DNA from 2 places in the Planococcus sp. FY231025 genome. Region 1 is predicted to be linked to the other one. Evidence: riboswitches for the same ligand, from Rfam matches in the RefSeq annotation. Region 1 holds a riboswitch; the other holds the start of a gene.
The links. A riboswitch is a leader RNA that binds a small molecule or an ion and turns the genes downstream of it on or off. The one in region 1 is predicted to bind S-adenosylmethionine.
Positions count from the first base shown of each region.

Region 2: another riboswitch for S-adenosylmethionine. It lies ahead of mtnK (S-methyl-5-thioribose kinase); the one in region 1 lies ahead of ACTL32_RS09665 (bifunctional homocysteine S-methyltransferase/methylenetetrahydrofolate reductase).

Region 1 covers NZ_JBQJJG010000006.1:47,196-52,978, forward strand. Annotated here, with positions in the region: gene ACTL32_RS09645 (DUF1456 family protein) at 43-561, shown strand; gene ACTL32_RS09650 (SRPBCC family protein) at 619-1,119, opposite strand; gene ACTL32_RS09655 (ArsR/SmtB family transcription factor) at 1,172-1,504, opposite strand; gene ACTL32_RS09660 (DUF6544 family protein) at 1,834-2,679, shown strand; SAM riboswitch class I at 2,895-3,001, shown strand; gene ACTL32_RS09665 (bifunctional homocysteine S-methyltransferase/methylenetetrahydrofolate reductase) at 3,075-4,931, shown strand; gene metH (methionine synthase) at 4,912-5,783, shown strand, end outside.
Region 2 covers NZ_JBQJJG010000004.1:143,419-149,201, reverse strand. Annotated here, with positions in the region: gene ACTL32_RS04015 (sugar ABC transporter substrate-binding protein) at 1-722, opposite strand, end outside; gene mtnA (S-methyl-5-thioribose-1-phosphate isomerase) at 719-1,780, opposite strand; gene mtnK (S-methyl-5-thioribose kinase) at 1,777-2,964, opposite strand; SAM riboswitch class I at 3,070-3,224, opposite strand; SAM riboswitch class I at 3,394-3,500, shown strand; gene mtnW (2,3-diketo-5-methylthiopentyl-1-phosphate enolase) at 3,848-5,062, shown strand; gene ACTL32_RS03995 (2-hydroxy-3-keto-5-methylthiopentenyl-1-phosphate phosphatase) at 5,068-5,733, shown strand; gene ACTL32_RS03990 (methylthioribulose 1-phosphate dehydratase) at 5,730-5,783, shown strand, end outside.

The DNA of each region.
Region 1 (5,783 bases):
AAAGAGGAACACCGTTGCTAAAGGAATAGAGGAGGATGACCGATGGACAATAACGATCTACTGATTCGGTTGAGATATGCGCTGGATATCAAAAACAGCGATGTAGCAGAAATCTTTAAGCTGGGCGACATCGACCTGTCAAAAGAAGACGTGCAAAAAGTACTGACGAAAACGCCGGACGATTACGAAGAGGAAGACGCAGGCATCTTTGAAGAAGGCAAAAACGATGATTACATCCCTGTGGATAATGCGATGTTCGAGTCGTTCCTGAACGGCCTGATCGTTTTCAAAAGAGGGAAGCAGGAGCCGAAGCCTGGGCAGCCGGAAAAGCCGCCGCTTACAAATGAACCCTCGAAAAACCTGTTGTTGAAAAAAGTGAAAATCGCGCTGCAATTGACGAGCGAGGACATGATCGACATTCTGGCGCTCGCCGGCGTCACTGTAACGAAAGGCGAGATGAGCGCGATGCTGCGAAAGCAAGGCCACAAGAACTACAGCATCTGCGGCGATCGCTATGCACGGAACTTCTTGAAAGGCCTGGCAATCAAGTACCGGAAATGATGGAGCAGCGACAAAAAAACAGCCTTCCCGCTATTCGGGGAAGGCTGTTTTGCTGTCTTACATGCTGTTCAAATGCTGTTCCAATCGGTCAAGGGTTTCGGTCATGCCTTCGACCATTCCCATATCCATCACTTTCTTCAAGTCTTCTTCAGAGTCGAACAAGGTACGGATGGCCAGGCGGGTGCCGTTGCCTTCTTCGATAAATTCAACCGTGATCTTCATGCTCGGGAAGCCTTCCGCATCGTTGCCGTTTTCATCGGAAAATTTGTCGATGTAGACAAGCCGCTCAGGAGCGGTGACTTCCTGGTATATAGATTTACCCCAAGCTTCATCCCCTTCAGGCGAACGCATGCAATAATGCCAGATGCCGCCCGGGCGGACATCCATTTGGTAATTAGTGGTCATCCAGCCAATTGGACCCCACCAATTTTTGATTTGCTCAGGTTCGGTGTATGCAGAAAATACAAGCTCTCTAGGTGCCATAAAAAAACGTTCTATCACCAGTTCCAGTCCTTCGACTCGCGTAAAGGTCTCGTTCGACCCTTTATTGACTGACATTGTGATTCCTCCTTATGGTTTGCTTGATTTCAGTGGCTCCACGACCCGGCAGTTACGGTTTGTTTTCCTCCTTTCGTTTTTTTTGGACTTCGTGTAAATAACCATCCAATCGGTCGAACCGGTCTTCCCAAAGATGGCGGTATGAATCGGTCCATTCCTGGATTTCCTGAAACGGCTCCGGGTTCAACTGGTAAACACGTCGATTGGCAATGGGGCGGACGGCGACGATGCCGGCTTCGCTTAGCACACGGAGGTGCTTGGAAACTTGCGGCTGCCGAAGATCCAGCTTTTCCGCGATTTCCCCCACTGTCAGCGGACCTTGCTTCAATAACTCCACAATGTTCCAGCGATTTGGTTCTGATAAAGAATGCAATAGTGTTTTCATAATCCCATTATACCTCTAAGAGAATATTCCCGTAAAGGGATATTTTTTGATAAGTCAATTTTTATATGTCTTCGAATGGCAGCAAAGATCAACAATTCTCTCCATCAAATAATAGTCTTTGAGAATTGGTTTAATTTCATACTTACATAATAATGAATCTCTTAGGTTCTGGCTAGAGTATTTGGTATTTATCTGTTTTTTTAACGTATATCTCATGTGTAATAACAGGAGAACCGATTCCATTGTCGTAATAGTATTAGATACAGAAAACCGAAGATGCTGCTGTTGGCCAACAAAAGTCCGTTTTAGATAAGGAAGGGGACTGAGTGATGAAATTCTTAATGTCAGCTCTAGTTGTGCTTGCCTCGATATTGTTTGTTGCTAAAAGGGCCAGCCGCGATTCACCAACTGAATCGCCGAAAGGAGAGTTGCTGAAGGGACTGGATGCGCCTTTGAAGGAAGTGGCTTCGGAAGAGCTCGCCGCTCTTCCATCGCCTGTGCGGAAATGGATGGAATGGAGCGGCGTTGCCGGCAGAGAAGAAATCCGCAGCGTTTATGCGAAGCAAATCGGCCGGATGAAGCTCAAACCCAAACAGGAAAAGTGGATGGCGTCTGAAGCACGGCAATACACCACTGCTGAGCCTCCCGGATTCATCTGGAAAGTGAAGATGAAAATGGGAAACGGGCTTTTGGTTACCGGCAAGGATGAGTTTCGAGAGGGCAAGGCGGACATGCGAATCAAAATGGGGGGACTCTTCCCTATCGGGAAAACCTGCAACAATCCGAAGGCTGACCAGTCGTCGATGCAGCGGTATTTAATGGAGCTAAGTGGCTTTCCGTCCGCTGCTTTGAGCAGGTATGTCGAATGGAAGGCAATTGACGCCCATACAGCGCGAGCAGAAATGGCATACAATTGGGTGGTAGGAAGGGCAACTTTTCATTTTGGTGCGGACGGAGAGCTACTTAAAGTTACGGCAATGCGCTTCAAGGACAGCGACGAGAAGGCAGAACTCGTACCGTGTACTGCCCATATCCGAAAATACCAGACAGTGGACGGGATCCGTCTGCCATCCGACATCGCAATCACCTGGGAGTTGGCCGAGGGACCGTTCACTTGGTATGAGTTTACGATGCGGGACGTGGCATTTAATGTGGCAAAGCCTGAAGGGTTTTAACAGGAAAGATGAGAAACGGCTGGTAAGATTTTATACATCGCTATGCGCATCGCAGCTATTTTGTGGAATTTCGTCAAAAAAGAAAATGAGTTGGAGTCAGATTTGGGTCTTAGTTGAAAGCTTATAACAGAAATTTCTTTCTTTTTAGACAGATTGCCTTGACCTGCGGCCGATATGGGGTTAATATTTTAGGATATAAAAAATTGAATAATAGATTCTTATCGAGAGAAGTTGAGGGACTGGCCCTATGACGCTTCAGCAACCAGCCGTTACCGGTCAGGTGCTAAATCCAGCAGGCATTTCCATGCCTGAGAGATGAAGAAGAACGAGTATGTTATCGTAAAGCCTTCTTTTTCATGGAGGGCTTTTTTTATTTGCATAGGAGGATGAGCGGCATGAAGTTATTGGAAGCGTTGAAGACAAGGGTATTGACGGCGGACGGTGCAATGGGAACGCTTTTGTATTCGTATGGCATTGAATACTGCAACGAGGAGCTGAACATCCAGCGCCCGGAAATCATTGAGAAGATCCACCACGACTATATCCGGGCAGGGGCGGATATCATCCAGACCAACACCTACGGAGCGAACGCGCATAAGCTTGCGCGCTACGGACTTGAGGAGCAAGTGAAGGACATCAACCGTGCGGCGATTGAAATCGCGAAGCGCGCCGCGGCGCCCGGCGGCCAATTTGTCTTCGGGACAATCGGCGGCATCCGGGGCTTCCGCAAAAGCGACGCGACGCTCACAGAGATCATCGCGATGGTCGACCAGCAGGCGCAGCACCTCCTGTCCGGCGATCCGGACGGCCTCTTGCTTGAGACGTATTATGATTTCGAGGAGCTTGCCGCAACCGTCACCCATCTGAAAACCCTCACGGAAACGCCGCTCATCGCCCAAGTGTCGATGCACGAGCCGGGCATCCTGCAAAATGGCATGTTGCTGAACGACGCTTTAAAGGAGCTGGAAGCGCTCGGTGCAGACATTGTCGGCGTCAATTGCCGCCTTGGTCCGCATCACACGATCCAGGCGTTCGAAGGCGTCGAGCTGCCGAAAAAGGCATTCTTGTCCGCCTATCCGAATGCGAGCCTGCTCGACGTCGAAGACGGCCGCATCGTCTATGAATCGGAAGCGGATTATTTCGGCCGCGCAGCTTTGCTGCTCCGGGAAGAAGGCGTACGCTTGATCGGCGGCTGCTGCGGCACGACCCCGAAGCATATTGCGGAAACGAAAAAACGCTTGCGGAACTTGGCGCCGGTGACAGAGAAGAAAGTGGCAGAGAGAAAGCCGATTGTCATCCGCGAAGCGGAAGCGCTGGACGTCAAGCCGCTCCACGAAAAAGCGAAGACTGAGCGGACGATCATCGTTGAGCTCGACACGCCGCGCCATCTGGATATCACCACGTTCATTGAAGGCTCGAAAGCGCTGGATGCAGCAGGTATCGATGCGCTGACGATGGCGGACAATTCGCTCGCTTCGCCGCGCATCTCGAACATGGCGATGGGCTCGATCCTGAAACAGGAAAACATCCGGCCGCTCGCGCACATCACGTGCCGCGACCGCAACCTGATCGGCCTGCAATCGCATCTCATGGGGCTTGATGCCCTTGGCATGCATGATATATTAGCGGTAACGGGCGACCCGACAAAAGTGGGTGATTTCCCGGGGGCGACGAGCGTCTATGACGTCTCGAGCATGGAACTGATCCAATTGATCAAGAAGCTCAACGAAGGCATTTCATTTTCCGGCAAGCCGCTGCGCAAGAAAGCGAACTTCTCGGTGGCGGCGGCGTTCAACCCGAACGTCCGCGTCGTCAGTCGGGCCGTCAAGCGCATGGAACAGAAAATCGAGAGCGGGGCGGATTATTTCATTTCCCAGCCGGTCTATACAAAAGAGAAAATCATTGAAATTTACGAGGAAACGAAGCATTTGGAGACCCCGGTCTTCCTTGGCATCATGCCGCTGACGAGCATCCGCAGTTCGGAATTCCTGCACAACGAAGTGCCAGGCATCAAATTGTCGGAAGATGCGCTCGAGCGCATGCGCGCATGCGGCGAAGACAAGGAGCGGGCGACAGCGGAAGGCATCCAGATTGCCAAGGAATTGATCGATACCGCAGCCGGGCTCTTCAACGGCATCTATCTGATCACGCCGTTTTTGCGCTATGAAATGTGCGTGGAATTGATCGATTACATCCGACAAATAGATTTGCAGAAAGCGAGCGATAACAGCCATGTCGAAACCTCTCATTGAACAACAACTCGAAAAACGGATCCTCATCATCGACGGAGCGATGGGCACGATGATCCAGAACGCCGACCTGTCGCCGGAAGATTTCGGTGGTGAAGAATTCGACGGGTGCAACGAGTACTTGAACATCGTCCGCCCGGAAGTCATCGAAGGCGTCCACGATGCGTATTTGGAAGCGGGGGCGGATATCCTCTGCACGAATACGTTCGGCGGCACGCCGATCGTGCTCGATGAATACGGCCTTGGCAGCCAGGCGCCTGAAATCAACCGGCGCGCTGTCGAAATCGCCAAAGCGAGTGCCGCGAAATTCTCTACGCCGGAATGGCCGCGCTTTGTGGCAGGCGCCATCGGACCGACGACAAAGACGCTGTCGGTGACCGGCGGGGTGACATTCGATGAAATGAAGGACAATTTCTACGTCCAGGCGAAAGCGCTCGTCGAAGGCGGAGCGGATCTGATCCTATTGGAAACGAGCCAGGACATGCTCAATGTCAAGGCGGCGACGATCGGCATCAAAGAAGCGTTCAAAGAGCTCGGGAAGGAATTGCCGATCATGGTGTCCGGCACGATCGAACCGATGGGCACGACGCTCGCCGGGCAAAGCATCGAAGCGTTCTATATTTCGATCGAGCATATCAAGCCGCTGTCGGTCGGCCTGAACTGCGCGACGGGGCCGGAATTCATGACCGACCATATCCGTTCGCTGTCCGAGCTATCGGACGGCTTTGTCAGCTGCTACCCGAATGCGGGGCTGCCGGATGAGGAAGGCCATTACCACGAAACGCCTGAATCGCTGTCGAAAAAGCTTCGCGGCTTTGCGGAAAAAGGCTGGCTCAATGTGGTCGGCGGCTGCTG
Region 2 (5,783 bases), on a different contig from region 1:
CATGCGGCCCAGACCGCTGTGATTTCGCCTTCGTTCGGGTATTGCTTCAATACCGCTTCCATCTGCGCCTGGGTATCAAGCGCGGTGTTCTGCGTGGCAGCACCGAACGCTGTGATTTCTTTGATGCCCGGATTGCTTTCGAGGAATTCCTGGAACGCCACTTGGCGGCGTTCCATCGGCGCAAAGCCAGCTACCCAGATTTTCACGATGTTCGCTTCCCCGCCGTTGTCGTCCGCCAATTTCTGCAAGGTCATTTCAGCCATCTGCTGGTCGCCTTGTTCAAGCGACACCACACCTGGCACCTCCACGCCGGCGTCAAATGCAACGACCGGAATGCCTTTTTCCACCGCTTTTTCGACGCCTTGGTTCAGCGCTTCTTTCGTGCCATGGTCGATCATGATGCCGTCAAACCCCTGGTTGACCGCAGCATCCAGGTTCGATGCCATTTTTGCCAGGTCGCCGTCAGACGTGAAGACCGTCACGCTGCCGCCGAATTTTTGGGCCTGCTCTTTGACACCTTCAATGTATTGGGCCGAAAACGTCCCGAGGTTCTGCTGCATAACGAGCGCGACTTTCTTTCCGGCAAGCGGGTTGTCCGAAGCTTCCGCTTTTGTCGCGTCGGTCGTTGCTTCTTCGCTGACTTCGCCTTTTGGCTGGCAGGCCGCCAAAAACGCGCTGATGATCAAAAGAAATGCTAGCAATAAAAACGATTGTCTTTTCATGAATGGGCTCCTTTTCCTGGGTAAGCGCCGAGGGCGGCAGGGATATTTTTCTCGTAATCCGGTTTGATGATGCCTTTTTCCGTGATGATGGCTGTGATGAGCCGGGCCGGCGCGACATCAAAGGCGGGGTTGAACACTTTTGTGCCAAGCGGCGCCACCGGTTCTCCCGCAAAATGGGTGATTTCTTCCGGTTTCCGTTCTTCAATCGGAATTTCTGCACCGGAACCGATCGACACGTCGAATGTCGAAGACGGAGCGGCTACATAAAACGGGATGTTGTAGGCATTGGCAAGGATCGCCAAGTTCAGGGTGCCGATCTTATTGGCTGTGTCGCCGTTTGCTGCGATGCGGTCCGCACCGACAATGATCGCCTCGACCTCTTTCGCCTCGATCGTGTGGGCTGCCATGCTGTCGGTGATCAACGTGACGTCGACGCCTGATTGCTGCAGCTCCCAGACGGTCAGCCGGGATCCTTGGAATACCGGCCGCGTCTCGCAGGCGTAGACTTCAAATTCCCGGCCGATTTCCGCTCCGAGATGGAACGGCGCCAACGCCGTGCCGTATTTGGCCGTCGCGATGGAACCGGCGTTGCAGATGGTCATGACGCGTTTTTTGCCCTCGAGCAGCGCGAGTCCGTATGCGCCGATCTGGCGGCAGGAAGCTTCGTCTTCCTCGTGGATCCGGACCGCTTCTTCTGCCAGCAATTGTTTTGCCGCATCCACTGACCCAGCGTTCCGGACCACCGATGCTAGCCGCTGGAGCGCCCAGACGAGATTGACTGCCGTCGGGCGTGAGCTTCCCAGGTATTCGGCATCTTTTTGGACGAGGCGGAAAAACGTCTCCAAGTCTTCCGTTTCGTGGCGGACGGCGGAAAGCGCCAGCCCGTAGGCAGCGGCGATGCCGATTGCCGGAGCGCCGCGCACTTTCAATGTGAAGATGGCGTCAAAGACATCTTCGAGCGTCTCAAGTGTGACATATTCAATTTCATGTGGCAGTTTCTGCTGATCAAGTATGACCAGTTGGCCTTCGGACCAGGAAATCGACAACGGGATGCTCATCGTGCTTCCCCCTCTGCCAAACGGACAACTGTCCCTATGTCTTTGATGGTGCGCCGGTGGAGGATCAAGGTTTCACCGAGCTCCAGCGCCTGTTTTTTCAATTCGATGCGCCGTGCTTCCTCTTCAATGCCGTCGAGGTCCTTGACGTGCGCCAAGCCGATGGTGCGGCGAATCAATTCGCAGCCGGCAAAGCCGAGCGCATCGCTAAATACTTTTTCAAGGATCGCTTCGCGGTAGCCGGGCGTATTTTTGAACGCCTCCACGCCTTCTGCTTCCCATAAAGCGCTGAAGGTCCCTTCAAACGTTTCCCATGTCTTTGCGATATGGTCTGTGATCACTTTGCGTCCTTCGCCGGTTCGCGTGATCCCTTGAGCGATCAGATTTGCAAGGAACAGCCCCACGTCAAAACCGATCGGCCCGTAAAACGCGAATTCCGGATCAATGACTTTCGTCTCTTTCGCACTGGCGAAAATGCTGCCGGTATGGAGGTCGCCATGCAGCAATGCTTCCGCTTCCGTCAAAAAGCTGTACTTCAATTTGGCGGCCTCCAGCTGAAGCGGCGCGTTGTTCCAGATCGCCTCCACTGCCGGGCGCAGCTGAGGCTCAAAATCGTTCGTCTCGTGGTCGAAGAACGGATCGGTGAAAATCAGGTCTTCCGTGATTTTGCAGAGCTCCGGATTTGAAAATTCTGCGGCAAGCCGCTTTTTCTCAAACGGATGGAGCGCAAAATCCGATGTGTGGAATAGCGTGCGCGCCAGGTATTCTCCGATATCCGAAGAAAGCTTCGGATAGCTTTCCCCTGCAATGAGGCCTTCGCGTGCAATCTTCAGATGCGACAGGTCCTCCATGACCGTCACCGCCAAATCCGTATCGGTGGCATACACTTCCGGCACAAGGCCCGGTGCAAATTCGCCGTGCTTCAGGAGCGCTGCGGCTTCGGTTTCTGCACGCTTCAATGTCAGCGGCCAGCTTTCGCCGACGACTTTCGCATACGGCAGCGCCTGCTTGATGATGACGCCTTTGCCGCTGGCCGAATCGGTGATCCGGAAAACGTAATTCAAATTGCCGTCGCCGATTTCACGGCACGAAAGTTCTGCCCCTTCCGGGAACGGATAAACGCTTTTCGCCAGGGCGATTGCGGTTTCTTCGGTTAATGCTGCATATTGGTTTGTTGCTATTGTCATAGGTCATCTACCTTTCAGCTGTTGTGGTTGGGTTTGAGAAGCTGTTTTTGGGCAATAAAAAAGCCCCTTTCCAAAGAAAGAGGCGTAGAATAAGAGATTCCGCACCTCTTATCTTTCAGAAACCGCGGTTTCTGATGGAATTAGCACCGTGCCTTGCGGGATGTTCATCCCGGCGCAAAAGCGCCCCTTCTCACGAAGGAATTACGGTCGGTTGCTGGGCGTCATAGGGCCAATATCCCTCTGCCTGCTCTTGATAAGAGTGTTTGTTGTTAATACTGTATGCTGTTTGAAATGAATCCTATCATGGTTCAGAATTGAGTGTCAATAATTTTTTTTGCAAAAAAAATTTTCGCGGGTAACGATTGACAGATGGTTTTCGGCATGGAATAATCAAAATTAATTTACTCTTTCAAAAACCAATTGAATACTTTCTTATTCAGAGCAGGTGGAGGGACAAGCCCTATGATACCCGGCAACCGGTCCAGTGGACACGGTGCTAATTCTTGCAGCGCGATTTCGCGGCTGAGAAATAAGAAGTCGTTAACGCCCTTAACCTCTTCTTGTTTGAAGAGGTTTTTTTATGCCGATTTCACCTTTTTATATTTTGTTGAATTAATTATTATATCTGCCGATATTCCGCAAAACAGCTTCGTAAGACCGCTTGCTCCTTCGCGCTATGCGCTTCGTCGCAAAGACAGGGCACATTGCGCCCTGCCTTTGCCGCGGGCTCGCGCCGAGCTAACTCGAGCTTTACGCCCGAGTGGATCTCGACACTTCGCTGGTCCCGCAGGCGTCTCCGCTGTTTTGCTTCATATCTAAAAAGTGTTAAAAAAGCAGTGCAAATTAAAAACCTAAACTTGATTTTAAATGGAGTGTGCATATAGTGAGCATTTTGACAGCAACGTACCAGCTTTATGGCAAACCCGGTTCATTTGAAAAAAAGGCGGAAGGCATCGCCCTCGGCCTGACGATCGGATCGTGGACGGACCTGCCTTTGCTGGAGCAGGAACAATTAAAGCACCATAAAGGGCAAGTCGTATCAGTGCAGGAATTCGGGGATGCCCCGCATCCGCTAAAACCCGACGCCATAAAAGCCGAAGTGAAGATTGCTTATCCGAGCGCCAACTTCTCAGCGGACCTGCCGGCGATCCTGACGACAGTATTCGGCAAATTGTCGCTCGACGGCGAAGTGAAGCTTCTGGACCTCGAATTCAGCGAAGAGCTGCTCGCCCATTTCCCGGGCCCGCGCTTCGGCATCGAAGGCATCCGCAGCAAGCTGGGCGTCACGGACCGGCCGCTCGTCATGAGCATATTCAAAGGTGTCATCGGCCGCGACCTGGATTTCATGGCCGCACAGCTCCGCGAACAGGCGCTTGGTGGCGTAGATTTGGTGAAAGACGACGAGATCCTCTTCGACAATCCGCTGACGCCGTTCGACCAGCGGATCACCACCGGCAAGAGCGTACTCGAAGCCGTCTTTGAAGAAACCGGCCACCGCACGCTTTACGCGGTAAACTTATCGGGCCGCACTTCCGGCTTGCGTGACAAAGCGAAAAAAGCGCGCGAACTCGGCGCGGACGCCCTTTTGTTCAATGTCCATGCGTACGGGCTTGATGTGCTCCAGGAACTGGCGGAGGATACGGAAATCGGCTTGCCGCTCATGGCGCATCCGGCATTCAGCGGCGCTTTTACCTCTTCCCCGTTCTACGGGCTGTCGACGGCGCTTGCACTCGGGAAGCTGACGCGCATCGCCGGCGCCGACTTCTCGCTGTTCCCTTCCCCTTACGGAAGTGTTGCACTTGAAAAAGCGCAGGCGCTTGCACTCGGCAATGCCTTGGTGGAGGAAAGCCCGCTGAAACGCAGCTTCCCGGTTCCATCAGCCGGCATCCATCCCGGCCTCGTGCCGCTATTGATCAATGATTTCGGCATCGACAGCATCATCAATGCCGGAGGCGGCGTGCATGGCCATCCGTACGGCGCAGCTGGCGGCGGCAAGGCATTCCGCCAAGCGGTCGACGCCGTACTCGGCGGAAAAACGCTGGCTGAAGCTTCTGAACAGCATCAAGAATTAAAAACAGCACTGGACATATGGGGGTAACGGCAATGGACAAACCGGTCATCTTTTGCGATTTTGATGGCACGATCACCAACAACGACAACATCATCGCCATCATGAAACATTTCAATCCGCCGGGATGGAGCCCGATCAAGGACGACATCCTGGCGCAGAATATATCAATCCGCGAAGGCGTGGCGAAAATGTTTTCGCTTCTGCCTTCGGACAAGAAAGACGAAGTCGTCGACTATGTGCTCGAACAGGCGGAAATCCGCGAAGGCTTCGCTGAATTTGTGGGCTATGCCAAGGAACAGGACATTCCGCTCTACATCGTCAGCGGCGGCATCGACTTTTTCGTCCATCCGCTGCTCGAACCGTTCGGCCCGTTTGCCGGCGTTTATTGCAACGAAGCGGATTTTTCCGGCGACACGATACGGATTTCTTTCCCGCATGGATGCGACAGTGAATGCACGAGCCAGGGCTGCGGATGCTGCAAGCCATCGATCATCCGGAACCTGTTGGAAAGCGGCGCAGACAGCATCGTCATCGGTGATTCCATCACCGACCTCGAAGCGGCGAAAAGGGCGGATCTCGTCATTGCACGCGACTTCCTTATCGAGAAATGCGAAGAGCTGGGGCTTCCGTATGAACCGTTCGAGAACTTCCACGACGTCATGTCGATCATCGATGCACGGCTGGGGGTGAAATCATGACTGCCCTTCAGGCAAGATGGCAGGAACTTGCAGACATCAAAGACGAACTT